4 regions of the Sideroxydans lithotrophicus ES-1 genome follow, and region 1 is predicted to be linked to each of the others. Evidence: riboswitches for the same ligand, from Rfam matches in the RefSeq annotation. Region 1 holds a riboswitch; each other region holds the start of a gene.
What was found. A riboswitch is a leader RNA that binds a small molecule or an ion and turns the genes downstream of it on or off. The one in region 1 is predicted to bind cyclic di-GMP.
Positions count from the first base shown of each region.

Region 2: another riboswitch for cyclic di-GMP. It lies ahead of SLIT_RS15320 (adenylate/guanylate cyclase domain-containing protein); the one in region 1 lies ahead of SLIT_RS07830 (bacteriohemerythrin).
Region 3: another riboswitch for cyclic di-GMP. It lies ahead of SLIT_RS15115 (ankyrin repeat domain-containing protein); the one in region 1 lies ahead of SLIT_RS07830 (bacteriohemerythrin).
Region 4: another riboswitch for cyclic di-GMP. It lies ahead of SLIT_RS05770 (integration host factor subunit beta); the one in region 1 lies ahead of SLIT_RS07830 (bacteriohemerythrin).

Region 1 is NC_013959.1:1,571,431-1,580,278, reverse strand. It holds gene SLIT_RS07865 (NfeD family protein) at 13-438, shown strand; gene SLIT_RS07860 (SPFH domain-containing protein) at 449-1,354, shown strand; gene SLIT_RS07855 (hypothetical protein) at 1,428-2,075, shown strand; gene SLIT_RS07850 (hypothetical protein) at 2,377-2,745, shown strand; gene SLIT_RS07840 (peroxiredoxin) at 2,996-3,544, shown strand; gene SLIT_RS07835 (hypothetical protein) at 3,670-4,221, shown strand; cyclic di-GMP riboswitch class I at 4,415-4,495, shown strand; gene SLIT_RS07830 (bacteriohemerythrin) at 4,626-5,129, shown strand; gene SLIT_RS15200 (hypothetical protein) at 5,342-6,679, shown strand; gene SLIT_RS07820 (sulfite exporter TauE/SafE family protein) at 6,701-7,468, shown strand; gene SLIT_RS07815 (hypothetical protein) at 7,689-8,060, shown strand; gene SLIT_RS07810 (DUF4124 domain-containing protein) at 8,099-8,536, shown strand.
Region 2 is NC_013959.1:2,224,254-2,229,714, forward strand. It holds gene SLIT_RS10970 (PAS domain S-box protein) at 4-1,422, shown strand; gene SLIT_RS10975 (putative signal transducing protein) at 1,585-1,914, shown strand; gene SLIT_RS10980 (S24 family peptidase) at 1,943-2,335, opposite strand; cyclic di-GMP riboswitch class I at 2,541-2,630, shown strand; gene SLIT_RS15320 (adenylate/guanylate cyclase domain-containing protein) at 2,734-4,110, shown strand; gene SLIT_RS10990 (RNA methyltransferase) at 4,282-5,461, shown strand, end outside.
Region 3 is NC_013959.1:1,140,265-1,149,112, forward strand. It holds gene SLIT_RS05780 (response regulator) at 1-490, opposite strand, end outside; gene SLIT_RS05785 (type 2 periplasmic-binding domain-containing protein) at 501-941, opposite strand; gene SLIT_RS05790 (hypothetical protein) at 955-2,337, opposite strand; gene SLIT_RS05795 (response regulator) at 2,519-3,046, opposite strand; gene SLIT_RS16260 (hypothetical protein) at 3,311-3,433, shown strand; cyclic di-GMP riboswitch class I at 3,696-3,780, shown strand; gene SLIT_RS15115 (ankyrin repeat domain-containing protein) at 3,959-4,657, shown strand; gene SLIT_RS05805 (alpha/beta fold hydrolase) at 4,728-5,510, opposite strand; gene SLIT_RS05810 (M14 family zinc carboxypeptidase) at 5,507-6,517, opposite strand; gene gcvA (transcriptional regulator GcvA) at 6,685-7,584, opposite strand; gene SLIT_RS05820 (DMT family transporter) at 7,683-8,573, shown strand; gene SLIT_RS05825 (2OG-Fe dioxygenase family protein) at 8,655-8,848, shown strand, end outside.
Region 4 is NC_013959.1:1,131,105-1,139,952, reverse strand. It holds gene SLIT_RS05780 (response regulator) at 1-1,925, shown strand, start outside; gene SLIT_RS05775 (hypothetical protein) at 1,998-2,324, opposite strand; gene SLIT_RS05770 (integration host factor subunit beta) at 2,430-2,726, opposite strand; cyclic di-GMP riboswitch class I at 2,941-3,043, opposite strand; gene SLIT_RS05765 (hypothetical protein) at 3,163-3,582, opposite strand; gene SLIT_RS05760 (M90 family metallopeptidase) at 3,675-4,412, opposite strand; gene SLIT_RS05755 (hypothetical protein) at 4,528-4,905, opposite strand; gene SLIT_RS05750 (class I SAM-dependent methyltransferase) at 4,971-5,678, opposite strand; gene SLIT_RS05745 (sigma-54 interaction domain-containing protein) at 5,719-7,029, opposite strand; gene cydP (cytochrome oxidase putative small subunit CydP) at 7,238-7,417, shown strand; gene SLIT_RS05735 (cytochrome ubiquinol oxidase subunit I) at 7,427-8,848, shown strand, end outside.

The sequences.
Region 1 (8,848 bases):
AGAAAGGGATTCATGGAAATCTACATTTATTGGTTCTTGCTGGCGTTGGTGCTGATCGGTCTGGAAATGGCCACGGGTACGTTCTACCTGCTGATGGTAGCGGTGGCCATGGCAGCGGGCGGGTTGGCGGCATTGCTGGGAGCAAGCATGGCATGGCAGTTGACGCTGAGCGCCTTGATGGTGATGGCGGGCACGATCTTTTTGCGACGGTGGAAAAGCACCCAGACCAGCGAGGCGTCCAGCACAAATCTTGATATCGGCCAGCCGGTGCGTGTCATAAAGTGGAACGATAATGGCTCGGCACGAGTCTTCTATCGCGGCGCGGAATGGGATGCGGAACTTGAAACTGCCGGCATACTGCAAAGCGAGACGCTCTATATCGCAGCAGTACGCGGATCCGGTCTGATACTGACGAACCGCAAATCGCAGCAACCCTAAGGAGAAATAAATGGAAATCGCACTGTTCATATTGCTCGCCGCCATCATCTTCATCGTCAAGGCGCTCAAGGTCGTACCGCAGCAAAACGCGTGGGTGGTGGAGCGTCTGGGGCGCTTTCACGCCACATTGTCGCCCGGCCTGAACGTCGTCATTCCGTTCATCGACAATGTCGCCTACAAACACATGCTCAAGGAAGTCCCGCTCGACGTTCCCAGCCAGATCTGCATCACCAAGGACAACACCCAGCTACAGGTAGACGGCATCCTGTATTTCCAGGTGACCGATCCCAAACTGGCGTCCTACGGCACCAGCAACTACATCATGGCGATCACCCAGCTCGCCCAGACCACCTTGCGTTCGGTCATCGGCAAGATGGAACTGGACAAGACCTTCGAAGAACGCGACGACATCAATCGCGCGGTGGTGGCGGCGCTGGACGAAGCGGCGACCAGCTGGGGCGTCAAAGTGCTGCGCTACGAGATCAAGGACCTGACGCCGCCCAAAGAGATCCTCCATGCCATGCAGGCACAGATTACCGCTGAGCGCGAGAAGCGCGCCCTGATCGCCGCTTCGGAGGGACGCAAGCAGGAACAGATCAACATCGCCACCGGCGAACGCGAGGCTTTCATCCAGCGCTCGGAAGGCGAAAAGCAAGCTGCGATCAACACCGCACAAGGTGAGGCTGCGGCGATCATCGCTGTCGCAACCGCCACAGCGCAAGCGATCCAGCAAGTCGCCCAGGCCATCCAGTCGCCCGGCGGCATGGATGCAGTCAACCTCAAGGTCGCGGAAAAATATGTCGAAGCATTCGGAAACGTTGCCAAGGAAGGCAACACTCTCATCCTGCCAGGCAATCTGGCAGATATGGGATCAATGGTGGCGACCGCGATGAGCATCGTCAAAACGCAGAAATAGGGGGATGCTCCGCCGAATGAAAGCTTGAGAGCAGGATTTGATTTATTGTTTAACGGCTCCAATGGAGAGGGAAATGAAAAAATCGGTCTTGATGCTCGTCATGTTGTCGGCAAGTCTGGCGTTGAATGTCAGAGCTGAAGGTTTCTTCGTGGGAAGCGACATCGCTCCCATCGTTTATTGGAAAGCAAAATCCGAGGATTGCTTCTTTAACTGCAGTTCATACCGGTCGCAGCAGGACAGCAATGCCTTTGGCTTCGGGATACACGGCGGGCAATGGTTATGGAGCGGTTATGGCGGCGTGGTTGGCTGGGAAGCCGGCTATGACAATCTCGGCTACATCAATGGCAGTACGACAGCCACTGCAGGCTTCACGACCTCCACCGGAAACTGGAAGCATACTGCCACTGCAGTTCATGCGGCGGCGATACTGGAAGGGATCAGCGGAAAGCACAGGGCGTTCAGCAAAATCGGCCTCTTCAGATCCTCCACGAAGACCGAGGGTACTTATGTGATTGGCGGCGGCACTTATTCAAGCCGGACATCCGGCACAGGTCTGCTGCTTGGCGTGGGATACAAATATGAGTTCGCCAGGCAATTTTTTTGGGTAGTTGGTATGGACGGATTCATTCGGGTAAAAGTCTCAGACCCGATCAGTCCGGCAACCACGACGTCAGAAAATCTCCTCAAAATCTCATTTGGAATAGACTATAACTTCAAATAAAACAGCTTGATGCAGCAGACTTCCAAAGTGCATGCCAAGGTGGAAATTCGGGCATATTCCATGCTGCCATTAAAGTTGACCATGATACTTTGGTAAGCGTATTATTCTCGATAACTGGAATGATTCCCGTTGCGCTTGGCGAACTTTCATAGTTCCCACTCAGAGAAGATTCCTCGGTACTTGATGTAATCACAGACCACAACGTTGCCATTCCGACGATCGGAATGGATCGGCTTCAATCGCGGATATTCGTATATGACTGGTTTTAAAACATCGTATGAGATATCGATATTCAAAACGATTGGCATATCTGGAAATTGCCGCAGCTTTGGCCATGCTGGTTGCCTTGTACGTCGGCACAGAGCCAAAGTGGTGGGGGTGGCTGCTGTTCGCACCTTTGTTTCTCTATATCGTAGCCAGAGCTGTTCACACTTACCGGTATTCATTAACCATCGATGGCGATCGCATCACTGTTGTGGATTTGAACAAGCATGACCAATACCTTGTTTCCGAAATAGCGGCAATCAATGTTTGGCCTGCCAAGGGTGAGCGGGTCGCCGTCATAACTTTTGATGACAGGAAGAAGCTAAGTTTTCCGAGTCATTTGGATGGTTTCGACGAATTGGTGGAGTCGTTGATGGAACAATCAAGATCTAAACTGCAAACCTAGAGTCATGCAGTTGCATCAAAGCAATAGCTATGGAGGCATCATGTCGATCAGTCCCACTGCATACGTTGCACCTCACATATACCGGCGTGTTGCGGATAACACCCCGCTCAGCAGAGTAAGGTCGGAGGTAAACCAGCCTCCGACATCCCCGAAGATGCACGAAATACGGGAAAAGTATGAGTCGCTGAAAGCGGCAATGAATGGCGCGGATTCTGCCTTACACTACAAGAAGGCATGAAGGAAGTCTGTGATGGGAAGATATTTCGCAGTCGTGGTCCTGGTTTTGGCTGTTTCAATGCCTGCATATCCGGCATTGAATGTCGGTGCAGCTGCGCCCAACTTTGTCACTCAGGCCTCATTGGGCGGCAAAGTATTCACATATTCGCTTGCGGATGAGCTGAAGAAGGGCCCGGTAGTCCTGTATTTTTATCCTGCCGCCTTTACGCCGGGCTGCATCATCGAAGCACACGATTTCGCCGATGCCATAGAACGATACAAGGCCCTGGGCGCGACTGTGATCGGCGTATCTCATGACGATATCGAGAAATTGAACAAATTCTCGGTCAGCGAATGCCGCAGCAAATTCCCGGTAGCTGCAGACGCAGACCAGAGCATCATGAAATCCTACGATGCGATACTTGCCGCAAAGCCTGAATATGCCAACCGGATATCATACGTGATCGCACCGGACAGCAAGATCATCTATACCTATACAGATTTGCAACCGGGCAAGCATGTCGCAAGCACACTTGAAGCCCTGCGCAGATGGAATGCAGGGTACAAACCCGATCGACCATGACATAACCGGATATCACGCATCGTCCGAGGCAAACCCATACCCATTGCTGTAAGATTGCATGCACGAACGGTGCCGATGAACAAGCACGCCACTGCATCCAGTCACAGAATTAAAAGGAGCTTCAAATGGGAGAGGGAGAAGAAGAGGTAAAACGGAAGATCAAGGAGCTGAGCGCGTTGATCGGGGTGCTCGAAAAAAAAGCGAACATCACTGAAGAAGTGAAGCATGCGCGAACAAGTGGTTCGCCGGATAAATTCAGGGATGCCTATTACTCTGTGGACGATCTCGAACTCAGGAAACGACTGATCACCACCACTGGCGAACTGGACCAGCTTTACCTGCAGCAATGCGAACTCGCAGTCGCCTCGGCAACCGAAGAACTAGCCAGGGCAACCGATAAATCAAAACAGCAACCGTGGCCTTTGGCGATCGCGGCCTACGTGGGCCCGATGGTCGTCGGGCAATGGGGATTTGGTCTTTTTGGTGCGGTAGGCGGCGCAGTCGGCGGATATTTCCTGGGTCAGTGGGTCATATCCGCAACCAAAAAAGAGGACGCGCAGGCGGTTGCTCAAGCGCAAAAAATTCTTGCTGCGGCGCAACGACGCAATGAAGCATCCAAGGTAGAACCCTATCTTTTCAGCGCAGCAGAACAAGCTGGCGGCGAGCGGGAGAAGTGATCCAACTTGAAACGGATTGATCCTCTGTACGCCAGCGCACGGATGCAGCGATCGATCCGGGCATGCCAAACACACCCAAGATGCCCGTAATCATTGACTTTGCAGCCTGCACGCATATCCGAATCCCTGCCGATCGATCCAATGCCCTACAGTTCAATTGCAATTGACCCTGTATGGGTATGGCTGTAATATTTCTTCAACTTGGCAAACATGCTGAAAAGTATGGACGCAAAGTCTCCGGCCTAAGGGAAGCTATGGCAGCGGGACTGCGATATCGGATCTCCATCCGGCATCCCTCTCCCTTTGCATATTTCCCTTTCAACCGCTGAAGCATGGATCTCCATGCATGCCGCCAGGATGGCGTATTGCTTGGAAGAATGGATATCAATCAACAAGGGGTGTTTATGTCGAACGAAGAAGTCTTCTTTAAGTGGTCTCCGGAGTACAGCGTCAACATCAAAACCATCGACGATCAACATCTGGAACTGGTCAACATCCTCAACCGGCTGTTCGTCGCCGTATCCAAACGCGAAGGAGAAAAAGCCATCGCCGGCATACTGGACGCGCTGGTCAGCTACACGCAGACACACTTCGCACTGGAAGAGCGCCTGATGCGCCAGGCGAAATACAAAGACCTCGAACCCCACATGGCAGAACACAAAAAGCTGCTGGCCCAGCTCGACGACCTAGCCAGGAAACACATGCTCGAAGACAAACCGATCTATTTCGAGATGCTCAGTTTCCTCAAGACCTGGCTCAAGGAGCATATCCAGGGCGTGGACACAAAATACAGCGCAGCCTTGCAGCAATCCGGTTTCTCTGTCGCCGCATGGGAGCGCGAAGCCACCGCCGAGTTCGCGCTCATGTCGAACTCCAAAAAATGGTGGGAACTATGGAAGACGGCCTGACCTGAACTGAAAGGCTGCACAGTCTTTGCAAACTGCAGGGCGGGGAAGGCGAAAGTCTTCCCCGCTTTCTTTTGATACCAGCTTCTCTCGGCATGTTCTCACCGCGTTCTAGCATCTGGCGGCAAAAATCGAAATCCAAATTGACACCAGAACGTTCGTTCTGTATCTTTGCCGGGATGTAGTTCATACCACTTGATCGAGGGAGATTTCAGATGTCAGAGGTGAAGAAAATTAAATTGACGCCCGATGAGATTCGCACAGCCAGGAACTCGGCGGCGGCAGAAAAGACTCTGAACTTCGCCAACAAATCCATGCTTGCAGCCAATCTGGCAGCGGCAGAAGCCAGACAGATACTGGAAGCCAAACAGCTCATCGCCACCCAAAAGGAAGAATCAGCCAGTCAGGCACGCGCCGCATATGAGGAAGCTGTTGCAAACCAGGCTATAGCCGAACAGGAAATGCGCGCTGCCAAGGATGCTGGCGAACAAGCACGCGCAGATGCTGAAGCAGCCAGGGTCGCCAAGATCCTCGCAGCACAGGAAGCTGCCGCTGCCAAAGAGTTGGCAAAGGAACAGGCAAGACAGCGTGCACAGGAAGCGGCTGCAGCCAAAATCGCCCAAGCAGAAGCCAAGAAAAAAGCCGCAGAAGAAGCGGCCGCCTTGAAACAAGCTGCAGCCGAAGCAAAGAAAAGAGCTGCCGAAGAAGCTGCCGCCCTGAAGAAAGCCGAAGCAGAAGCCAAAAAACTTGCCGCACAGCAGGCAGCAGCGGCCAAAAAGGCTGCGGCTGAAGCCAGGAAGCAGGCAGCCGCAGAAGCTGCCGCGTTGAAAAAGGCACAAGCAAAAGCCAAGAAGGCAGAGGCCGAAGCGCGCAAACTCGTTGCGCAACAAGCTGCGGCAGCAAAAAAAGCAGAAGCCGAAGCAAAGAAAACAGCAGCAGCGGAAGCTGCCGCCACAAAGAAAGCTGAAGCCGAAGCCAGGAAACTGGCCGCGCAGCAGGCAGCCGCAGAAGCCGCGGCGTTTAAAAAAGCAGAGGCAGAGGCCAGGAAGGCAGAGGCCGAAGCTCGCAAACTGGCTGCGCAACAGGCTGCCGCTGCGAAAAAGGCCGAAGCGGAGGCTATGAAGCAAGCAGCCCAGGAAGCGGCAGCACTCAAGAAAGCCGAAGCCGAAACGCGCAAGCTCGCCGCGCAGCAGGCAGCTGCCGAGAAAAAAGCTGAAGCGGAAGCCAGGAAACAGGCCGCGCTGGAGGCAGCACTGATCAAGAAGGCAGAAGCCGAAGCCAAAAGGATCGCCGCACAAGAGGCTGCAGTCGCAAGAAAACTGGCCGCGGAACAAGCCAGGCTAGCCGCACAGGAACTGGCCGCCGCGAAGAAAGCAGAAACCGAAGCACGCAAGTCAGCTGCTGCCGAGGCAAAACGCATCAAGCAGGAAGAAGCCGCAGCACGCAAGGCCGCGGCTGCGCTGAAAAAAGCCGAGGCAGAAGCCAGAAAAGCCGCGCTCGCTCCCCCCGAGCCGGTCTGGCCTTTCCCGGACGAGGAAGTCAGCCCGGCTTAAAGCACAGCGGCAACTGGTGCCATGACCATGCTGGATATCGCGATACTATGTCTGTTTGCGTATAGCGCCGGCATGGTCGATGCAGTCGTCGGCGGTGGCGGCCTCATCCAGATTCCGGCGCTGATCAATGCCTTTCCCAACTCGCCGCCTGCAACCATATTCGGCACCAACAAGCTCGCCTCGATCTGCGGCACCAGTGTCGCCGCGCGTTCTTATTTCGGGCAGATGACCGTCCCCTGGCGCCTGGTGCTGCCTGCCGCCATCAGCGCCTTCGTTATGTCGTTCTTCGGTGCGGCCGCAGTATCGTTCGTGCCGCAACACTGGTTGCGCCCCATCGTGCTGGTGCTGGTCGTTGCCATGGCCTTCTACATCTTCCACAAAAAAGACTTCGGCACCATCCGGCATGTCCTGCATTTCGGCACGCGCGAACGCATCCTGTCCGTGCTGATCGGCGGCGGCATCGGTTTCTATGACGGCCTGTTCGGCCCGGGCACCGGCAGCTTCCTCATTTTCCTGTTCGTGCGCTACTTTTCCTTCGACTTCCTGCAAGCCTCGGTATCGGCCAAATTCGTCAACATCACCACCAACCTGGCAGCGCTGCTGTTCTTCATTCCCTCCGGCAACGTGCTGTACAAGATCGCCATCCCCATCGCCATCTTCAATATGCTGGGCGCGTACACCGGCACCTGGGTCGCCATGAAACGGGGTGCCGGGTTCGTGCGGCTATTGTTCCTGTGGTTGCTGGCCATGCTGATACTCAAGCTTTCCTACGACATGGTCGCTGCCTGAAGATCGCCGTATTTACTGGCTTGCAGGCCGATACTAATTTCGAAGGCGTCAGCCAAATCAGGGCTACACAGAAACAAAAGGCGCATCTTTTTTGGCATATAGTCTGGAAGGGTCTTTGCTGCTAATCTTCGCACCGCAGAAGTACGCGATGCGGGACAGGGAGAGCAGGGGAAAGTGTCTTACGAACCTGCCCTCATGGATTCATGGAGTGGGGAGAGCGATGCCGAACAAGCAAGTTCCGAACGATTCCCGGGAGATCGCACTGCGCCGGTGGCGAGTGATGGAGATCGAACTGCCGGATGGCACTCGCAGCCGCCATGTCTGGGGGCATGACGCAAAGAACGGTTTAGGCCGCGCGTCCAGCCCGATCAAGGACTTCGACCGTGAATCCATGACTGCCATCACACGCAGCGGCAGCAATTATCGTCTGATCGGCTTGCCGGGCAACTCGCGTCTCGGCAAGGACGCATGGCGCCGCTGGTGCAACGAGAATGCGATCGCTGCAGAGACGGACGTAACCGACCAGTACCTGAACATCGAACAACTATCGACGATAGAGCTCAACAAGATCACCAGCACCGTGGATCAATGATCACACTCAGACGAATGAAAATATTCCGGAGGCTACCCATGAATTCCATGTTGAACAAAGCCATTGTGATGCTCTCCATTTTCTTCGGCTCTGCCGCTGCATATGGCGGCGATATGTATAAATGGAAAGATGAGAACGGCCAAACCCATTACGGCAACTCGGCAGCCGAGGCAAAAAGAAAGCAGGCCGAAAGCGTGAAGCTGATCGACAACTCGATGGTACCGCCCGGGAAACCCGAAGAAGCCGACGGCAGGAACAGGGAGCTGAGAAAACAGGACGACAAGCCTGTCGAATCATCGCCTCCCCAAAAAAACGAGCAGGACGATACAAGTAAACTAAGCAAGTGCGAGCAAGAAATGAAGAAATACCGGGAAAGCCAGGAATGCTTCGCCCCATACCGGAATGCCACTGGTGGAATCAGGGAAGAGGGATACCAGCACTGCACTGAAGTTGCACAGCCTGCCTTGTGCAACTAAGCAACGAGTTTTCCTGAAACATCCTCAATACAAGCAGCCAACTTCAAATCGCCAAGCCGTTTCAGCCACTATTTTCGCCTCGCGTACTATGCGAAGGTCTATATCTTTTGGCATATATGTCGGTAGGGACATAGCTGCTACTCTTCGTCGTACTGGATCGTAAGACCTGCGCAGTTTGAAAAAAGGCTGCGATTCAAATCCAACTGATCGTGCATTCGATCAAGGTGACTATAAGTTAAATAATTCTACAAAAGGGAAAACACGATGCGGAGATTTGCATGGATAGCGGTCTTATTTTTGGTCGGATGTGCC
Region 2 (5,461 bases), 650 kb from region 1:
CAAATGCCAAACACCAGCAATGAACATCGCCCCGGGCGGTTTCTGAAATATTCGGCAACGTTGCTGGTGGTTGCGCTGCTGGCTTACGCCGCCTTGCTTGTCGCGCAGTCCTGGCGCGTGGCCAAATCCGAGCAGGCCAGCCAGTTGGCGACGATCGCCGCGCTGAGCGGGAACTCCATCGATATCTATTTCACCCAGTTGCAGATCGGCATGCAGAACCTGGGCGCGGATCTGGTCGTCACCGGCAAGAAGGCTGACCTTGACCGTGCGTTTGCGCTGGTGAGCCGGTTTCAGGGTCTGCACACGGAGCTGGAGAACGTGATGCTGATCCGCGGCGATGGGCAGATATTGCTGACCGGGGAAACGCCTAACCGGCCGGACCTGCCCACGCTCGCCCATGAGCCTGTGTTCAAGCAGATACGCGACGAGTTGCAACAAGGTTCGCCCTTTGCGGTTGGTCGCCCGGTGACGGGGAATATAGACAGGAGCTGGGTCGTCTCGGCACGCTATGCCATCACCGACAAGGCAGGCAAGCTGGCCTACATCATCAGCGCCAACCTGCCGGTGGACATGATGCAACGCTACTGGATGGACGCCATCACCCCCCGCATCACCGCGCTGGGTCTGGTGCGCGACGATGGGTATCTGGTGAGCCGCTATCCCGAGCCGGATGCAGCCAGCCTGGACAAGACCTATGGCAAGCCGGTGACGGGTGCGATGGCCGAGTACCTGCGCGCGAACGACCATCCGCAACAAGGGCAGGTGGAGATACGCGACAACGGCAAGACCACGGGTCTGCTGGTGCTGCGCCGCCTGCAGCACTATCCGCTCACGCTGTATGTCGAAATGCCGGTGACGGAGATCAAGGCGGCATGGTGGCACGATATGCATGCGCCCTACTTCCTGATGGCGCTGGTGCTGGCGTGTGCGTTCGCTTTTTATGGCCTGCGGCAACACCGCCGGGCCTGGTCTGAGGAAAAGCGCCGCGAGGAACTGCGCCACCACTACGAACATGCCCTGCGCGTACGCAGCCCGAACGAGATCTTCATGTTCGATACCGGTACCTTGCAGATCACCTACGCAAACGACCGGGCGCTGGATGACCTGGGCTATGCCCTGGAGCAACTGCAACAGAAGAGCATCCTTGCCCTGCATCCGCAATCGGGCATCGAATCGTTTGGCGTGAGGCTCGAACAGTTGCGCCGCGGCGAGCAGGAGTCGATCACTTACCAGACCATCCAGGTGCGCGCGGATGGCAGCAACTATCCGGTGGAGGTGAACCTGCAACTGATCAAGTCGGAGGGTGATGGCGAGAGATTCCTGGCCATCGTGCATGACATCTCCGCAATCAAACTGGCCGAGGACAATATTGCAAAGTTCAATGCGCCCGTCGAACGGCGTGCTGGCAGGAATAATCAATGAAGCACCGAATAAGTCGTCACACCGGCGAAGGCCGGTGTCCAGTTGATTGTATACACTGGATTTCGGCCTTCGCCGGAATGACGGCTACTGCAGTCTAGTCGAGTAGAGTGTGCAGGCGCGCCCTGCAACTGCCGAGAAACTTGGATCTTTTAAGGTGCCCATATGCAAAGCGTATTTGAAGCTTCCTCCGGGCTGGATGCCCACATGGTCCTGAACCTGCTCGAACAGCACGGCATCTCGGGACGTATCGAAGGGGAGTATCTGCAGGGCGGCATCGGCGAGCTTGCGGCGATGGGCTTTGTGCGCGTGCTGGTCGCAGAGGCTGATCGCGCCGAGGCGATGCGGATAATCCGCGAGTGGGAAGCGATACAACCAGCGGAGGAAACGGCCAAACCGGAAACGAGCGCCTCTATCTCACTGCGCATCTTCGTTGCCGGGGTATTTGTGGGGGCGGCGCTGATGTATTGGTTGCTGAAGGTGTTCGCCGCCTGAGGGTGCCGCATGGCGAACGGATGCCGGGTCAGTGGGCCGTTTGCGTGTCGTAGTATTTGACCGACTTGCGCGAGCCGGGCTTCTTCTTGTGGGTGACCACGCCCTTGATCGTATCCAGTCCGGCGATGGCGATATCGGGATAAGCCGGGTTGAGCGCATGCAGCTGCCAGCCGCCATGGTCGCCGCGCCTGAGCTGGCGGAAGATGAATTCCTCGTTTGCCTCGCCGACCACGAACGAGCCATCCGATACCGGCGCGCCCATCTCGATGACCAGTATCTCTCCCTCGGTGAACTCCGGCGCCATGCTGTCGCCCAGCACCATCAGTGCGACGATCTCCTTGCCGGAACAGGCGCTGTCGTTCATGGCGTCTTCCTGCGAGGCGGCAACGACGGGGATGTTGATTGGCTTGCGCGTATGCATGAGCAGAGCTCCCGAATTCAAGGGTCGGATGATAGCGCCAAACCTGTAGCGGATGAACACACTCACAGCAGGGGCTAGTCATGCGTTGCCCGGGCGGCTGCACTGCTGTCTTTGCGGTAGCCGGCGGGCAATTATTGCAGAACTGTAATATCCCTTTAACTTGCTTGCCTTTTCGGAAGAAACCGGATGATAATGACCTCCAGCAGTAAACTAATAGCAAACCTATTGAAAGGTAGGGACGCAAAGTTTCCGGTCTAAGGGGTCTGCAAAGCCCTATGACAGCGGGATTGCCGGTAGCCACCGCCCTTGGAGTGGTTCCCGTTAGTACCTTAGCTCAGTCCAGCCGAAAACCTTGTGTCTCTCCTGTCCGATAGAGCGAGCGGATACAGGAGGGTTTCATGCAAGCAAATTTCAAGAGTCGCGACGTCTGGCTTCTGGTCATCGTTTCGCTGATGGCGTTCGGCGCCAACCTTCCCGAAAGCGTGTTTGGGAACGTGATCGATCGCAACCTGTTGCTGGCCGCACTGGCGGTGACGATCTTCATTGCCCTGTTCCGCTACCTCAGGCTGATGCTGTTCCTCACGGTCTCGGTATTGGCCATCGGCGCGAACCTGCCCGACCAGCTGGCTACCCAGTTCGGCATCAGCCGTACCGCGTTCATCATAGCCTCGGGTGTGCTGGTGGTGATTGCCTTGCTGTACAAGCTGTATGACCGGCAGAAGGCACTACGCAAGGCGGTTGCCGAACAAAGCTACGCTGGATTGCCGGGAGCCGAAGCAACGGGAGTGCAAATGGCGGTCAGCCACCTGCGCGATACCCTCGAATCCCGGGCGTCGGTCCTCGCCGCCATCTCGAACGGCGATTTTGCCGCTTTGCATCAATTGCTGATCTCCGATGTGGAGGTCAATTTCAGCCAGGACGGGCAGATCCCGATCTTCCTTGCCATCGAGAAAGGCAATGTGGATGTCGTGCTGCTGTTGCTGATCCACGGTGCAAAACTCAGGATCAAGAACCACCTCGGTCTGTCGCCCATCGACGTGGCCTTGAAACTCAGGTTCGCGCGCATCGCCAAGATCCTGCATTACGCCGATACCCAGAACATGGCCATCCAGAATCGCGCTGTCTATTCGGCCCAGCAGACAAGGAAGATGGCGGTCCTGTTCGCCGACATCTGCGGCAGCACTGCCTTGTATGACCAGATGGGGAACGAAGCGGCGCTGAACATGATCACGAGCACGCTGAACCTGCTGAAACAGGAGGTCGCCAAGCACAAGGGCACCCTGATCAAGACGATCGGCGACGAGATCATGTGCACATTCCCGAATGTCATGCTGGCGGCCAAGGCTGCCCGCGCCATGCATCTTGCGATCGACACGGAAAAGCCCGGCGGCGAGCTTCCCATCGCGGTCCGCATCGGTCTGCATTTCGGCGATGTCATCCTCAAGGCCAACGACGTGTTCGGCGACACCGTGAACGTCGCTGCACGCGTCGCATCGATCACCAGGGCACAACAGACCTTGACCACGCAGGATGTCATCGATGTCCTGCCTGAAGAATTCGATGGCAAGGTGATTCCCATCACCCGCGCATCATTCCGCGGCAAGCAGGATGCGCTGGCGGTGTTCCAGTTGCTCTGGGAACCGGAAGGTTCGCTGTCGAACCGGATAGGCGATGAGACATTGCGCAAACTGAAAGCGAGCACCGAGGAAACTTCCACCATGGAGCAAAGCATCCAGTTCTCACGCAGGATAGACCTTGCAGGAACAGTCAGCTAAGCGAATCACGTGCCCTGCCCGGATAGCCCTGACGAGAAAGCCCGGCATTGCCGGGTTTTTTCTTTGCCATAGCTGCACCATGTAGGGCAGTTCCATTACCTGGGTTAAAATGTTCACGGATCCCCGGTCGTTATTTGCATACCATCTTTGATACACGCTTTTCGCTCTCCCATGCGCATCTCCCATCTCCGCCAACGCCTGTACGATCTCGGTGCCAAGCCGTGCCACGAAGACCGTCTGCTGCGCGGCTGGAGCCAGGTGTGCTCGTACGACAGGAAGGGCAGCCCGGCCGAGACGTTCTTTCCGCTCGCATTGCGCAATGAGTTGCCGGGCATCGAAGCGGAACTGGATGGGCTGGCCCGGCTGAAGAGCGAACACCCGGACACCCTCACCCTACCCCTCTCCCAGGGGGAGAGGGAACTGAATCGGCATTCTGATAATGAGAAAGTAGCGCGCTTGCTGATCGAGCTGCACGACGGCCAAATGGTGGAAAGCGTGCTGCTGCCGCGCGGCGGGCTGTGCGTTTCGACGCAGGTGGGATGTGCCGTGGGCTGTGTGTTCTGCATGAGCGGCCGCGACGGTTTGCTGCGCCAGCTCGGCAGCGCCGAGATCGTCGCGCAAGTGGTGCTGGCACGCAAACGCCGCGCGGTGAGCAAGGTGGTGTTCATGGGCATGGGCGAGCCTGCACACAATCTCGACAACGTGCTGGAGGCGATCGAGCTGCTGGGCACGCAAGGGAACATCGGGCACAAGAACCTGGTGCTTTCGACGGTGGGCGATCTGCGCGTGTTCGAGCGTCTGATGGAAGGACTGACTCACAAGCCCTCACCCCAACCCTCTGGTGGAACTACTGACCATTCGACTAGGCCATCAGAAAACAATGGCCAAGTCGCTGGTCATCCCGCTTGCGGGAGAGGGGGCAACCGTGAAAGGCAATCTTCAATTGCTGCGGTGAAACCGGCACTCGCGCTTTCGCTGCACACCACCGATGAGGTGCTACGAACCAGGCTGCTGCCGCAGGCACCGCGCATTCCCGTGGAAGAGCTGGTGGAACGTGCCGAGATATATGCGCGTGCCACCGGTTATCCGGTGCAATACCAGTGGACGCTGATCGAGGGCGTGAACGACAGCGACGCCGAGCTTGCGCGCATAGTCCAGCTGCTCAAGGGCAAGTACGCGATCATGAATTTCATCCCCTTCAATGAAGTCGACGGCCTCACCTATCGCCGCCCCTCGGGCGAACGCATCGCGGCCATGGCTTATGCATTGAACGGGCAAGGCATCTACTCCAGGGTGCGCGATTCGGCAGGACAGGAGATCGAAGGGGCGTGCGGACAGTTGCGCGCGCGGG
Region 3 (8,848 bases), 430 kb from region 1:
CCCTGTAGGACACGGCGGATAACGAATAAGCATTGCGCAATTCGCGCAACTCGTTTATTTCCTGCTGACTGGGTGGGTTCTTTTTGGCCATCATTCTCTGGGCCACATTGAAAGCCAGGATATAGAAGGTATTGAAGTCCGATTTCAACTTTTCGATTTCGTTCGTATGGGTCGGATCCATCCGTTCCATCGAGTCATATCGGTTCAAAATTTCAGACGACTTGGCCTTGGCGCCCTCCAGATAATCCACTTCACCGGTTGCGGCTGCCGCATTTAGCGATTCCACCACGCCGTCGAAACTTTTCAGGTTTTCCCCCGCGGCATAGAGCGTCGGGAACTGAGCGTCGCGTATCTCTTTGAGCAGCGCATTCCCACCAGACAGAACCAGCGAAGAGTAGATCAGGTAGGCGACAAAACTGAATGTGGCAACCGCTGGCACCAGCAGCAATTTGAGTTTCAATGGATAGTTGCTGAATTTGCTCAATTTCACGGTGGGCGCCTTAAGGTTTGAGAACGATCCTGACGCTGCGATTCACAGCGCTCCTGTCGATATAGCCGATGGCGTTGGGATTGCCTGCTATGGCTTTTCTGACGGTGGCATTGCCAGCCAATCGTTTGGGTGGGTGGCCATCGCCCGTGAAAATGATCTTTGCCCAGTAGGCTGTGAGTTGGGCCGGGCTCTTGTGGACGACCTTGGTGTAGAACTCATCCCGGATTGCGCTGCCTTCAGGCTGGTCGATGGGAATGGCAGTCTGGCCATTCGGAAAGGTGCCGATCTTGCCAAGGAAAATCTTGGTGGTCTGTTCGGCGGTCAGGTTCTTGATATGGCTTCTGGATGACACGATGACAACCACGTCGGCATATGCGCTCGCGGCAAATGTGGATATTGCAAGAAGCAGGGCAGACATCAAGCTGTTGCGGATCATGATTGGTGATCTCACGTTCTTTTCGGCACTAGAACACAAAGTCGACGACTGCAGAAATTACATGAAATGTCGTTCCGTAGAGGGTTATGTTTGCCGGCACGTTTATAAGGTAGCCGTTCGAGCTGTCGCTGAGCGTTATACGATCATACTGCACCTTGAGGTCGTAGTTTCTCATGAAATCCCAGCGTGTTCCCAGACTGTTCGTGCTCTGCGATCTATCTGACAATAACAACAATGTCGCGGTTGGCGGAGGGGATGACTGCAAAAAGGAGCCGCGGCTATTCTGGCTGTGTATCAAATACGGCGTGAATTTGTTGATGCGATAACCGGCGCTGACATACATTGCACCGACCTTGTATGTCGAGCGGCGCTGCATCCACTCCGACATGGCGAACCAGTTGCCCGGATCGTAACTTGCGCCAACCGATAAATCCTTGTTCTTGTTCCACACCCCGGGGAGGGCTGTTGCCGACTGGGTGGATGACAGGCGCTCCTGATAGCCGAGATGAAACGTTGCCTCGTCATATTCAAGATTGTCGAATATGCCCCACATATCCTTCGAAGTGGTGATGCTGGTCGGTCTTTCTAACGTATTTCTCCCGAAGATTGCCTTGATGGAATTGCTCGCTTCCCCGATCTCAAAGCGGTACATGGCATCAATGCCATCGCTGCTCGGTATGGATTGCTGATGATAAAGATCAACTGGTGGATATACCCAGGTATAGCTGTAGCCCACGTCGCGATTTTCGGAATTCATGAAAGTCGGCAAGGCTATTCGTCCGGCGCGCACGTAGGTGTTCGGGTTGAAAGAGTATTTTACGTTCAGCCATTCCACTTCCGGCCGGTAAGTGCCATCGGCGTGATATTCCGATATGACCTGAAGAACAGCCGATACACTGGGCGTAAAGCTGGCATTCAGATGCGCAGCGATTTTGCTGTTATTGCTGGACGACCACTCGCTGCTGCGCCCCGTCCCTTTGGGCATGGTGCTATCCAGAATATAGTCTCCCAGGTTGAGGCTGGAATGAGAAAGGCCTAATGTCCCGAATCCGCCGAACTTGAACATCGGCTGGTCTGATAATGTATTAGTGGCAGGAGCGGAGGCCTGGTTTGTCCCGCCATTTTCAATCGCACTTGTCGGTTTATCTTTCGGGGCAGCTTCTGCAACGGAAGTTCCTGCAGCAATCATGAGAAGGATTGCGAGGCAATATTTTTTTGGCATAAGGGTCACCTTGATATCAAAAAACCGTGTTTGATTGCTCAAGTCAGTTTTAATAACCTCACATGCAGGGTTCGGCCAAGCCGGATCTTTGGATATATGAAACTTGTTCAATATGCTCAAATCATCGGAATATTCATTGCGGTTCGCAATATGTCCCCGGAGTTTGCGCGTGCCCGGCAAATTATGCATAGACAATATGTCGAAAGATCCGGCTTGCCTGTGTCGCGCGACGGTGGAAATGAAATGTCCGGATCAGACCTTTGCTACCTTATGAACCTCCAGTCGTCGACACTATCAGGCCAGTTGAGCTGTAAAGACACTTCATTATTCGGGATTGCAACTTCACTGGCCTGCTCCGCCTGACATCCTGTCAGAATTTAATGAACGGGCTGCCCCATAGCATCTTCATGATTTCAACCAGTTCGGAAGATGACTGTTTTGCGCTGCCTTGCAAGCGGGCATTTTCTTTCCTCAGGTAATCCATCACGAACTTGATTTTCAGATGCGTTTTAACGCGCGCAATCACTATCGGGGCGTTAATGGGTTTGTGAATGAAATCCGAGGCGCCGACCGAAAACCCCATCTCTTCATATTCGTCCTCATTCTTCGAGGTGATGAAAATAACAGGGACATCCGCAAGCTCCGGTTTCGCTTTGAGTCGGCGACATGCTTCGAACCCGTCAATATCGGGCATCATGACATCGAGCAAAACCAGGTCGGGAGGATTGGTATATGCGTAATCGAGAGCATCTTTGGCCTGATTAAACATTTTCAGCGAATATTCCTTCGCCAAAATCGACTCCATGATCATCAGATTCTCGACTGCATCATCTACCACCAATATGGTGGGACGTACTAGCACAGTAGGCTGTGCGCCAGACTCTTCTATATTGTCCATAATGATCTCCTTATTAAATTATGATCTCGATCAAAACCTCAGGCAGGCAATATCGTTGGGCCAGGATTCAAGGACATTCTCGGCGTTAACGGGTAAAAATACAATGCCGTTAATGATGGCATCTCGAACAAGCCGGACCAACGGCAACGCAAAAAATGATGAACGGTAGAATTAATTCCGGAGTCTCCAGTCTGAGAGTCGTCCTGGTCTTTCAGGGCAATTCGTAGCGTCAAATTACTGACGAAGATATAAAGGAGATTCAAAATGACCTATCAAGACAGCAACAATACCAAACGGGAAGATACAACGTTCAGGACGGTTTTGGGCTGGCTAGCAGCAGCGGCTACGGCTATTGCCAGCATCGCCAGCGTGGTTAGTTTTTCCTGATATGTGAACTATGAAAACGGGGTTACATGGAGGCGGTGAGAGCCGCCTCTTTTTATTTGCGGAGCAAACTGTTTCGATCGCATGAATGAATTTCTGCATGAAGGGGTTCTCAAGTTTTCCTGGGCGGCTCTTCAGGCATGTTTTTTCCTGAATATAGTCCAACGTGCTGGAAAAACCGAGCCTGTACGAAGGGGCCTTCTTGCAATAACCGGGATTTTATGTAAATGTGGCCGCCCGATTTGCAATGCTTCTGGCATGTCGGTATTGATAAAGGCAAACCTGTTGAAAAGCAGCGACGCAAAGTTTCCGGTCTAAGGCAAAAAACCTTTGATAGCGGGGCCGCCAAATCCTTTCTGATTGCTCCAGCGATGTTGCTTCATGGAGCGTCAATATGATGGAACAGCAGGTTCCAGTGCGCCTCCCCAAGCCATCCCGGACGACCGAGCAGCCTCGCGGAATAGGCCATTTCAACTGACTATAGTGCGGAATATGCAGGCAATTGATCATCGATAGAGGGAGGTCATTGTGAAAGTACAGTTCAAATCAAGTGAAGTGCTGATATTGCTGGCGGCTTCAGTAATGAGTTTCCTTGCCAACCTGCCGGATTCTTTGCTGGGGAATGTGGTTGACAGAAAAGCATTGCTGGCCGCACTGACTGCCCTGATTGTCGTGGCTATGTTCCGATATCTGCAGATACTGCTGTTGTTGACGATCTCCATTCTGGCTATCGGCGCGAATCTTCCCGAAGGGCTGGCTGCAGCGTTGGGTATCAGCCAGACGGCGTTGCTGGTATCGCTAGGCATCCTGGTTGCGCTTACGCTGCTGAACCGCGTGGCCAAATTGTTGCCTACAGACCAGACGGCACTTGCTTCAGAGATCGCCGATATGCGTCAAACCATGATGGCAGCGATCGCAAAAGGAGACCAGGCTACGCTTCAATGCCTGTTGGAAAAGGATGAAAGCGTCAACTTCACCCTGAATGGCACGACTCCTTTGCATCTGGCTGCCGAGAAGGGATACCCGAACATCGTGCGTTTACTGGTCGGACACGGCGCGGATTTCCGCATGAAGGATGCAACAGGCAAGACCCCGTTGGAGGTGGCGCAGTCGAAGATGAAATTCATCCAGACCGAAGAGATTCTTTATAGTGCGAGCAGACCAGCATTTGCGACTGGCGATGTTGAAAACAGGCGTACCGATGCCGAGATTTGGCGAGGGGCTTGACTGATCGAGGTCTGATGCAGGCCTTCATTGCCTGGCATTTTGTGCATTTTCTTGTTGGATCACGAACAGCTTATCTTGCCTGTTTGTCGATGTCGTCCGTTTCCTTCACCCATTCCTTGACTTGCTGAGCCACCCAGTAGCCGTCATCCAGCGGTATATCATGACCCGCTGTCGGGTGCAGTTTGACGGTGCAGTCCCATTGTTTCGCCAGAGTGAGCGAGCATTTCACATTGACCAACCGGTCTCGCTGCGCCGCAAGCAGCAACACAGGGGCGGCAGGAGCCGCCGGTGCGGCACGATATGAGGCGGCGGCCCGCAACTGGCGCAAGATGTTCGCACGCGTGACGGGACATTCCCGCGCATATCCTGTCCACTGTTCCAGCAATTCCGTGCGCTGTTGTGCGGAGCGATTCTGTGTGCTGGTCAGGCGCAGTATCAGTCGCTCTCGCCGAGCGGCAGAGCCAAGCATCAGATAACTCGACAAAGCCGGATAATTGGCCGGGCGCAGCCTGTGGTAGAAGGGGTTGTTCGGTGCCAGGCTGGTGTTGATCAATACCAGCCTTTCCAATTCATCCGGATAAAGCCTGCACCACTCCACTGCCACCATTGCGCCCAAGGAAAGGGCGAGCACGCGGTAAGGTGGCGCATACCCGAGTTGCTTGAGTTGCGCGCGGCAATGGTGCGCCATCTCTGCCACGCTGTTGAGGCTGGTGTGTGCATGCAGGCTGCCATTGCCGGGGAAATCCAGGGTGACGATGTTGCGTGCACCTACTGCATCCTGAAACAGCATGGGGAACTCGCCCCAGTGGCGCGTTTCGCGCATCAAGCCCCGCAAAAGAACCCAGGTCGTCATCGTCTGTACCAGCGCATCACTGCACGCTCCTGCATGCGAAGCCGGGTGGGGCCTTTGACCAGCCAATTGTCGTAGCCGCCGGCAGCGCGCATCAGAAAGTCCAGCCAGACGGCATGCCTGCGCAATACCCGGTGCAGCCGATGCTCCACGGATGGGTTGAATATGCCGTGACGAGAGAAGAGTTGGAGAGGGTTCTTCTTCACCCACAGCCAGGAACCCATTTCCAGCGTCAGCGGCAAAAAAGTCCTGTTTCTGTCGTTTTGCGACTGCAGGTAAAGATAGTCCCATATGTCACCGTGCGTGCGGTATTGCACGCTCTGCGGCTCGAACAGGTATCTGGTGTTGGGATGGGTCTGCTGAAACAGTTCCTCCAGCCTGAGGATGTCGGCCAGGTGATCGATAGGATGCACGCTATGCGCATGCGGAAACCAGATGCGATCGCGCGCCCCGAAGCCGGAGTGGCAGTCCACGGCGATGCTGAAAGGACGGGGCAGCAATTCCTCTTGCACGGTACGGCACAACGCCAGATTCTCGCTTTCCATCTCGGCACCTGCAGCACCGCGATACCAGGGCAGGTGCGGGCTGATGCGGTGACCGCCTAGCAGGAAGGGAACTCCGCCTGTTGCCTCCACCGGCGCATTGCGCATCAGATCCACCCCCCGGGGGGTGCTGCGTGTCGATTGCCACATCCCGCCAGGGTTGATCAGGGGCATGAATACCAGGCGCACGTCCTGCAGCAGATGGTGCATGCTGCTGTCCCACTCCAGGCGAGTGAGCAAACTGCGCAGGAAGTACAACAACACCTGCGTGCCGATACGTTCCAGGCCATGGACGCCACCGAAGAATCCAATCGCAGGCAACTTTGGATCGGGGTTGCCCAAGGTCAGCCGGTAGACGGGGAAACATTTATTTCCGGCACTGACTTCGCATTCGATATGCGCTTCGAGACGATCTTTTCCAAGTTCCAGGATTCGTTCTAACTCTCTCAGTTCGGGCAAGGTGGACATGGGAGTTCGGGTCTATGCCTGGTAATGTAAGTGCAATGGGTAATGGTCACGTTTCGGATAATACCGCCATTGTCGATCATGCATTCTGCATCTGTTCATTCTGCTTGCAATGGATGACTGCAGAGAAATCGAACTTTTTCCGAGATCGCCAGTCGATTCCGGCATATTCAGCATGCTGCCGGATCGGCTGCCTGTTCAAACAGCCATGCCCTGAAAGCGGCCACCTTGTTCAACATGCTCTTGTTCCTGGGCATCACCAGTTGATAACTCAGGTCGCTGGCTATGTTGTGTCCCAATATTTGTACCAGCCTGCCCGAGCCAAGGTCGTTCTGCACCAGGCTATGCCATGCCAGGGTGACACCAAGGCCGTTGACTGCGGCCTGGATCGCCAGGTCGGCATCGCCAAAACGACGGACATTCAGCGGGGCGTCGACCACTCCCAGCCCGGCAAGCCACGTTTTCCATTCCGGAAACGTGCCGCGCATGATGTGCCAGTCGTCCTCGATCAGATCGGCATGCAGCAGGTCGGCGGGAGTCTTGATGGATGCTGCCAGCTCGGGCGTGGCCACGGCAACTATCCATTCCGGCATCAAACGCTCGACGCTCAGTCCGGGATGGGGATCGCTGCTGAAGCGGATCGCCATATCCACTTCCTCCATCGAAAAATCGACGATGCGTCGTGTGGCCAGCAAATGGACCTCCACATCCGGATAGCGCAGGTAAAAATCATTCAAGCGCGGAATAAGCCAGCGTGCCGCGAATACGGGCGGGGTCGAGATGGTCAGCGGTCCGGCGATGCTGCCGGAGCGCACCCTCAGCATGGCCCGCTCGAGCTGATCGAAGGCGTCCGAGACCAGATGCAATGCATCATGGGCCGATTCGTTCAGGACCAGCGTCTTGCCGCGATTGAACAGGGCAACGCCAAGATGATCCTCCAGCAGCTTGATCTGCTGGCTGACTGCCGCCGGGGTGACATGCAATTCCTCCGCAGCACGGATGAATGAACGATGGCGAGCAGCTGCTTCGAAGAATCGCAAGGCGTTGAGCGGTGGAAGATGGCGTGCCATTAGTTTTCCTTAATGTGTCCTCAATAAAGTCTAGCTTGTGATCCAAGGCGCCGGCCATTAGAGTCGTGCCATCCGAATTAATCTTACTGGAACTGATCATGGGAATCACTACCGTCTACCTGCTTGTTACCGCCTCTGCATTTTTCTGGGGAGCCAATTTCGTGCTGGCCGGGCCTATCCTGGCCGACTTGCCGCCATTGTGGGCAGCGGCTATGCGCTTCGTGCTGGGGGCCGCCTTGATGTTCATCATCGCCGGCGTGCGCCGCGAACAACTGCTGGGTTTGCTGAAACGCAATGCCGGAGTTTACCTGTTGCTCGGAGCTGTCGGGATAACCGGATTCAACCTGTTCTTTTTTTATGCGCTGCGCTCCACCTCGGCTAACAGTGCCGCACTCATCATGGCGACCAATCCTTTGCTTACCGCGCTGCTGGCAGTTGCGTTCCTGGGCGAACGCCTTACCAGCCGGCATCTGGTTGCATTGCCGGTCGCATTGATCGGCGTGGCGGTGGTCATCTCGCAAGGGAATATGAACAAGCTGGAGTCATTGAACTTTGCGCATGGCGACTTGCTGATGCTGGCCGCCAATCTGTGCTGGGCGGCGTACAACGTCCTTGTCCGCCGTTATATGCCGCAAGGTTCGCCCATCGCCAATACCAGTTGGGTCATGGCGGCAGGAGCGATCCTGCTGGCTTCGGTCGCCCTCGGCAGTGATGCCCACATGAGTGAGCTCGATGGCAAAGCCAGTCTGGCGATGGCAGTCATGGTTGTTGGCGGCACGGTGTTGGCGTACCTGTTCTGGGGCATTGGCATCGCCCGGCTCGGCGCGGCGCGTACGGCGATCTTCATCAATCTTGTCCCCGTCTTTGCCATGCTGGTCGGCGGAGTTCTCGGCACTCTGCCAACCACGGCACAGCTTGCCGGCGGGCTGCTGGTGCTCGGCGGTGTGAGCATATCCATGTTCCCGTCCCGTCGCACTGCGGCAGCGTAGAGGCGGGATCGGGCGTACGTTCCTGTCCTGCAGGAGTTATTGAAGTAGAATCGGCCTCGACCGAACCCCGAACGCTTTCCCATGCCCACCGCCAATCTCGCGCCCAGTTACATCGAACCTTCGCATCTTGCCGACGCGTTACGGAGTCACGGTTTCGGCGTGCTGAGTCCAACCGGGCTGGCATCGTTTATTGGTTGTCCGCTGTCTGTGCTGGAATCTCTTAAAGCAGATTGGGATGATCTGCCGCCGGATACCTTTCTTAAGGACGGCGGACG
Region 4 (8,848 bases), 440 kb from region 1:
CACCGATGAATGCGGTCATAGGATTGAGCCATCTTTGTTTGCAAACCGAATTGTCCGATAAGCAGCAAGACTATCTGCAGAAGATCCATAGTTCGGCCAAATCTCTTCTGGGGATCCTGAACGATATTCTGGATGTTTCAAAGATCGAGGCTGGCAAGATGGAGCTGGATCGCATCGCCTTCGAGCTGGATGAGGTATTGGGCAACCTTTCCACTATCTTGTGGGCCAAATCTCATGAAAAGAATCTCGAGCTCCTTCTGGAGACCGCACCGGACGTTCCTTCCGTGCTGGTCGGCGATCCGCTCCGGTTAGGTCAAGTACTGATCAATCTGGCGGGAAACGCGGTGAAGTTCACCGCAAAGGGCGAGGTTGTAGTCAGTATCGACCTTGAAAAGGAAGAAGGTGACCAGGTCGTTCTGCGATTTGCGGTAAAAGACACGGGGATAGGAATGTCGCAGAGCGAGATCGACAAACTTTTCCGCCCGTTCACACAAGCCGATACCAGCATCACACGCAAATTCGGCGGAACCGGACTGGGCCTGACCATCAGCAAGCGCCTGATCGAAATGATGGGAGGAAAGATCTGGGTTGAAAGCACTCCAGGTTCAGGCTCGAAATTCATCTTCACCGCCAATTTCCTCAAGGCAAAAGGTCGTGAAAATGCTCCGCGAACCGAGTTCGCCGGGTTTGACGGCATGCGTGTTCTCGCGGTTGATGACAGCGAGAACAGCCTGAGCATATTGAAAAACTATCTCGAATCGTTCTCATTCGATGTCAGCGTTGCCAGCAATGGACGGAGTGCATTAAGCACAGTGCGCAAGGCGAATAAGGATGGCAAGCCATTCAGCCTGGCCATCCTCGACTGGAAGATGCCGGAAATGGACGGGCTGGAATTAGCCAGGGAATTGCACGCGATGACCGAAGCGGAGAACAAGCCGAAAATATTGCTGATTGCCGGCTATGGTCAGAATGGCACCCCGGCGCTCAGGAATAACAAAGTGGTGGATGGCGTGCTGGAAAAGCCATTCAATCAGAATAAATTGTTCGATGCGATCTCCAGGATTTCCGGCCCGGATCAATCGGCGACCGGAAAGTTCAGGATTACCGGCGCGCAATTCAATCCGCTACTCGTTTCCCAGGTTCGCGGAGCACATTTACTGCTTGTGGAGGACAACGAAATCAACCAGCAAGTCGCGCAGGAATTGCTTGAGGGATTCGGAATCAAGGTTGCGGTTGCCGAGAATGGGGAGGAAGCGATTGCACGCCTGAACGAAGAACAGTTCGACGGAGTGTTGATGGACATGCAGATGCCGGTGATGGATGGGATATCCGCCACCCGCGAAATCCGCAAGAACCCGAAGTTTGCCACTCTGCCGATCATCGCCCTGACCGCCAACGTATATGTCAGCGAGCAAAATGCTTTTCTGGCAGCAGGAATGAACGACCATATCGGCAAGCCTCTCGATCCGGACCGGCTGGTGGCCACGCTTGCCAAATGGCTGCGCCCTGCCCGGAAAGCTGAAACTGTCCAACCTCCACCCGTAGCCGCAATTTCTGCGCCAGAAGCCTTACCTGATTTGCCTGGTGTCAAAGTGGCTACTAGCGTACGTCGCATAGGAGGAAACGTTGCCCTGTATTATTCATTGCTCGACAAGTTCAGAGTCAATCAACTGAGTACTGCCGACCAGATCCGGGCAGCACTGGCGGCTGGCGATGCTAAAACTGCTGAAAGACTGGCACACACTCTCAAGGGAATAGCCGGCACTCTTGGCGCAGAATCACTGCAACAGCAGGCTGAACTATTGGAAAACAACATCAAGAATGGATCACTCGGCGATATTGAATCTTTGCTGGCTCAGGCCAACCAGCAGATCAGGAATCTGATTGCCTCCATAGACCTGGCTATCGAGGCTCGCACAAGTTGAGTTCCGCCCTATAGTCGCATCTGGAATTTCCGCACAGCAGAAATATCGGGTGGAAAGTCCCGCGGCTGCGGTTCATCCCTGCCAAACTCCAAAACCTGCGGAGCGCAAATCGATCCCCAGTTCGACCTCCTTGTTGCACGCTTCATCATAGGACATCGGGTTATAGGCTTCATAAAGGTCTGGCAACAGGCGCAGCCCGAACTCCCTGGCATAGCGATTGGCTTGGATGCCTGCCTTATGTTTGTCGAAACGCACATCGGGGTCCAGTCCTGTCATGCCGACGTAGACACAAGGCTTGCCCATGATGTAACCGGGATTGCATCTTTTGAACTTGCCCTCGTAAAGAACGTCCTTCGACAGCTCGATCACATATACGTGGTAGTGATTGCGGCGTCCCATGATGATGAATTATGCCAGCCTCGAAAGCATCTGATGCATGTCGGGCGGACCTGACTTCACTGATGTGTAATTCATTGGTGCTACCGTTATGCCCATAAGCGATACCTAACGGATGCTGGAGTTACCGTGATTGACTCGTACACGCAATTCCTTGCCCGCCCTGAAATGCGGCACATATTTGGCAGGCACCTTGACCACCTTGCCTGTTTTGGGATTATGTCCATTGCGCGGCGGACGATGCAGGGTCGCAAAGGTTCCGAATCCGCGTATTTCGACTCTTGCCTTGTTTTCCAGAACGCTGGATATCTTATCCAGGATGAGGCGGACACTCATCTCGATGTCGTTTGAGGTGAGCTCGGGATGACGGGAAGCAAGCTGTTGTATCAGTTCTGATCGCGTCATGATGGAAATGCCTCGACCGATATATTCCCTATGCCACTGTGATGCAGTTTTCCAGATCGACAGCTGCGATAATCAATCGACGAATCTTGTTGTCTGCAAGAAAATTTCCGGGTATCCACTGCCATATAAACCTCGTTAATAAAACTCCTCAGGTTATACGCAAAGAATCCGCGCAAGCAGAATGCCGATCGATAAAGAGAAATGGATCAGATTACCTGGCAGCCCCGCTGGCACTCGACCTGATGTCGAATAGGAACATGTCCTTTAGCCCGGAAACTTTGCGTCCCCGCCTTTCGACGGGTTTGCCCTTGCAGGCGTTGATGTGTAAATCAACGATTGCGCCTGGATTCTATGGTTATCGGGCGGGAACTGTCAAACCCGCCATTCGATCCGCCAATAATGTCAATATCTTGCGAGTGTGGCTTTCAGGCCATATTCAGCTGCCTGTCCGTGGCTGGTCCTGAAATGCTTCGATGCATTTCCACCCCCAGAATGCCGGCAGCAGAAAAATGATCGCCAGACTGAATGGATTGAAAGCGAGCACAATCAATCCAATCGACAAGGTCGCCGCAAACAGGAAGACTGCAATCGCCTTTGAACGCGCCAGTTTCAGCAAATATGCACTGCCGATCAGGATAGATAACAATGGCAGGATGGCAAGCCAGATGAAATTCAACCGCGCCTGGTTTTCTGCCGAGAAAACAAAATGGAGCTGGTCGATGACTGCTTCTGCGACAGTCAGATTTGACGGTATGGCCGCAAACAGAAGAATGAGCCAAATGGCAACAACCAGCGATGCGCTCAGCAGCGACAGATAGCCGGCTATCTGTGCTGGGGATCCGGGCAAAAATCTCATGTGACTCTCTCTTTCAGTAGTTCAATTCCGCATCAGGCATCCGAACAGGATAGCGCTCGTGCATATCGCTCTCCCGCTGAACTGCCGATGGCTCAACGCGACACCGGCTGATGATAAAGCAGCTCCAGTTGTCTGTGGACATCCGGATAGCATTTTTTCAGAATGGCCGGTGCCGCAAAGAAATATTCGCTCACAACCGCAAAGAATTCAGCCGGGCTGGTGGCAGCATAAGGGTCGATGCAGGCAGGATCGCCTGCCGCCACTTGCCGGCAAAGGACTGCATAAGCTGCCCCCAGGTCCTCGGCCCATCTTTTCCTGCTCATGCCGCTACGCAATGGTGGCATGCCATTCACAGCTCCATTGAGGCCATCCAGCTTATGCGCGAACTCATGCAGCACGACATTCCGCCCCGTCTGGCAATCATGGGTATCCCGCTCCACGTCGTCCCAGGACAGGATCACCGGTCCGCGCAACCATGATTCGCCGGACAACACGCTTGCTTCGCTATGCACCACGCCCACGGCATCCACCTGTTCATGATGAACCCGGAACGCACCGGGATAAAGAATGACCTCAACCCAATTGTCGAAATGATCGACATCCAGATTCAGGATCAGCAGGCAGGCCTGGGCAGCCACAGTTACACGCATGGGCAATGTCACATCCAGGCCTTGCACCCCATTGATCTGTTTGCTATGCAAGAACCATGTCGCCAGTTCGCGCAGGTGTGCCATTTGCACTGCATCCAGCTCGTGCAACACTACAGCATGGCGGGTAACACTGTGCCAGATATGCTGAGGGATCGGATTCCGCCGCAGAATTCGACGCATGTTCCAGCGCCGCAAGGTGTTGCCTAATGATTTCAATTGGAAGATGTCTGGAGTTATTGGAATTTCATGAACAACTTGCTCTTGTCCGCTTCCGTGCCAGGTGACCGGCCATGCATCATGCCACCGTGGATTTGTCCAGGAAGAACTCGCCCAGCGATTTCCCGCTGCGGTAGTCGATGGCGAGCCGTTTCGGCACGAAGGCCTCCGGCCTGACGATAGGAAAATCTTCCAGTGGCGGAGCTCCTTCGACATCGCTGACGCGGCAGATCTTTGTCATCACCGGTCGAAACCCGATTGACAATTTCGGGGCTGCCAAAGTAAAGTTTCCCGAATGCGCGTTTCCGCCGAAACGAACTGCTTTTCTGATCAGGCAACTGAAGTAAAGCTCCATCTCGACACACAACGGTTCGGCAAGCGATCGCATCTGCTTATCCGCAGCCGCACTCCATTCCACCAGCACTTTCTTGCCCGATATCTCAATGGTATTTTGCATGCCCGATCCTCGTTGCAGTCGTATACGATATGCCGGAATGTACCTGATTGCCTGCTTCTTGCGCTTCAGACCTTGCGCAACAAGTCTACCCGTATCGGTGTCCTGAAGCTCGCTCCATCAGTTTTCATGTGATGCATGAATTTCTGCCTTACCTGTTGGTAGAGCTCCGGTGCCAATCGGTGCTGTGTGTGGGTCACCTTCAATATCTGCTCTTCGAACTGTTCAAAGTTTTCAAAATGGACAGGCGTATCGAAGAAGGTCTCACTCGCCAGCTCGAAGCTGCCAGCAGCAACTGCACGCTCAACAGCGGCGAAAGCGGCTGCCCGCACGGCCTGCTCGTCATGAAAGAGTCTGAGGATCTCATTGAATTCCCCGGCAAAGACCGGCTCGGAAATGTACGCCATCCCGCCCGGTTTCAGCACTCGATGTATCTCGGCCATCGCCGTATCCATCAGCGCCAGCGGTACATGATGCAGCGACTTGAACATCAACACGATATCGAAGGAGCGATCGCCGACCGGGATCGCCTGCGCTCCGCCAAGTTGAAAACTCACATTGGAAGGAGTTTTGCGCTGCAGGTTCTTTGCGTGCTGGATCTCGTCGACTTCCAGCGCAACGATCCTGTTTGCCTTTCCGCGTTCTGCGATGGCAAAGGTCTTTTCGGCCTTGCCGCAGCCGAGCTCGAGGATGTCCGCATCTTCGAGAGGCAGCAGACGCTCGTAAATATCCCGTTCATCGCAAACCCGGTCATAGCCTGGTTCGGATATCTTCATTGCAGTTGCAAGAGGCATATTTTCAAATTCCATAAATAACTCATATCTTGGTCAGCTTGCCCAATTTTCTGAACAGGGTCCGTTCGCCTATCCCCAGCCGCTCTGCCAATTCCCTGCGGCCCAGCCCTGAATTCCGAACCTGCCATTCCAGATAACTCTTTTCCATCTCCTCCAGCGTCATGACCTGGCTGAAGCTCTGACCAGAGTGCAATGAATCCTGCTTCTCTTCGCAAGGATCGGGAAAATGTTCGGGCAGCAGGACATCGCCGTCTGCCAGCAGCGTCGCACGCTCGATCAGGTTGCGCAATTCGCGGATGTTCCCGGGAAAATCGTATTTGGACAGGCACAGCAGCGTGGCGGGATGGATAGACATCGCATGATCGGTACTGATGCGCTTCAGCAAGGCCTCCATCAGCAACGGCAAGTCCTCCATCCGTTCGCTCAGGGACGGCAGCAGGATCGGGAAAGTGCTGATGCGGTAATACAGATCGCGGCGGAAACTTCCCTCGGCGATCATTTTCTTGAGGTCGCGATGGGTAGCCGCAACCAGGCGAAAATCCGAGCGCAAAGGCTCGACGCCCCCCACCCGGCGATAGGTGCCGGTTTCCAGCAGCCGCAATAGTTTCACCTGCAAACCCAGCGGGATATCGCCCACCTCGTCGAGGAACAGCGTACCGCCACTGGCGGCTTCGACCAGTCCCTGCTTGCGCTGGTTCGCGCCACTGAATGCACCCTTCTCATAGCCGAACAGTTCGCTCTCGAACAGGTTCTCGGGCAGGCTGGAACAATCGACCGCGACGAATGGCCCCGTCGCACGCTTGCTGGCGTCGTGCACCGCGTGGGCCACCAGCTCCTTGCCCGTGCCGGACTCGCCCAGCAGCAACACGTCCGCTTGCGACGGCGCCACTCTCGTCACCTGTTCCAGCATCCGGTTGAACGCTGCGGAACGTCCTACCAACTCCCCTTCGGGCAAAGCGCTGCCGGCACGCACGGTATGGATCATCTCGACGAAATACTCGATCTCTCCTTCCGCGTTGCGTATCGGCGTCAACTCCACGTCCACATGCTCGTCCCCGCGCACCGTGTGGTGGATGTGCAACACCCGATGCGGTTGTCCGCTCTGCAGGCTGGACTTGAGCGGACAGGACTCGCCCTCCTCGTCGCAGGGACGCTTATAGCGGTGGGACACTTCATAGCAATGCCGTCCGGCGATGGGCAAATCGCCCACATGGTAATAACTGAGATAGGCGCGATTGGCGCCTATGATGTTGTAGCTCCGATCGAGCACGATGCGTGGTTCCGCCAGCGTATCGAGATAGGACATCAGCTCGGAAATAGAACTATGGCTCATGAATCATTACCTTAACAAATATGTCAGTTATTTATTCATTCTAGCAGAATGAGCTGCCATTTTTGACATGCCCGCAATTATCGCTGCCCACCAGAATCCATATTCAAACGAATTAAAACCATTCATTAACAAGGCATTAAAAACATGTGCCGGTCGATGGCACAGATACTGCATTAGGGTCAGCGGGGAAACTAACCTTTGAGCGCAGATGAAACTTTTTCACGAGCAACCGCTTGCCAGAAAGATCGCCATCGTGACCGCAATCAAGCTCGCCGGATTGCTGGCCATCTGGTGGATCTTCTTCAGCGGCGGCGAAAGCACGCTGACACCGGAACAGGTCAGCAGCGCGGTTCTGCGAACCCAGACTCACAACACTACGACACCATGAGGAGGATGCATGATTAGCACTGAACTGGTCGACCTTTCGAGGTTGCAATTTGCGGTCACCGCGCTGTATCACTTCCTGTTCGTTCCTCTCACCCTGGGTATGACCTTCCTGCTGGTCATCATGGAAGGCTCATACCTGGTGACCGGACAACAGATCTACAAAGACATGACCCGATTCTGGGGCAAACTGTTCGGGATCAACTTTGCGCTCGGTGTGACCACCGGGTTGACCATGGAGTTCCAGTTCGGCACCAACTGGGCCTACTATTCGCATTATGTCGGTGACATCTTCGGAGCACCGCTGGCGATCGAGGGGCTCATGGCGTTCTTCCTCGAATCCACCTTCATCGGCCTGTTCTTCTTCGGCTGGGACCGCCTGACCAAGGGCCAGCATTTCATGGTCACCATACTCACCGCGATCGGTTCCAACCTGTCGGCACTGTGGATCCTGATCGCCAACGGCTGGATGCAGGACCCGGTGGGCGCCGAGTTCTCCTACACCACCATGCGCATGGAGCTCACCGACTTCTGGCAGGTGATCTTCAACCCCACCGCACAGGCCAAGTTCGTGCATACCGTCTCCGCCGGCTATGTCACCGCTTCGCTGTTCGTGCTCGGCATCTCATCCTGGTACCTGCTCAAGGGACGCGATATCGAATTCGCACGCCGCTCGTTCCGCATCGCCGCCGCCTTCGGCTTCGCCTCCGCGCTGTCGGTGATCGTGCTCGGCGACGAATCCGGCTACACCATCTCCGAATCGCAACAGACAAAACTGGCGGCCATGGAAGCGATGTGGCATACCGAACCGGCACCGGCCGCGTTCAACGTGTTCGCCATCCCCAACGAGAAGGAACAGCGCAACGACTTTGAAGTACAGATCCCCTATGTGATGGGCATCATCGGCACGCGCAGCTTCAGCAAGGAGATCCCGGGCATCGCCGAGATCAAGGAGAAGAACCGCAAACGCATCGAGTCCGGCCTGCTCGCAGTGAACGCGATGGAAGAACTGCGCAAGAACAAGAACGATGTCGCAGCGAAACAGGTGTTCGAAGACCACAAGAAGGATCTGGGGTTCGGCCTGCTGCTGAAGAAATACACCGAGGACGTCACCAAGGCGACACCGGAAATGATCCAGCAGGCTGTCGACAGCACGGTGCCGCGCGTCGCACCGCTGTTCTGGTCTTTCCGCGTGATGGTCGCGCTGGGCTTTGCCTTCGCCCTGCTGCTCGGCCTGTCGCTGTACCACACGGTGCGCGGCACCTTCCTCAAGCAGCGCTGGCTGCTGCGCTGGGCGATGCTGTTCATCCCGATGCCGTGGATCGCCGCCGAACTGGGCTGGTTCGTGGCTGAATACGGTCGCCAGCCGTGGACCATCTACGGCGTGCTGCCTACCCATCTGTCGGCTTCCAGCCTGTCGGTAGGCAGCCTGTAC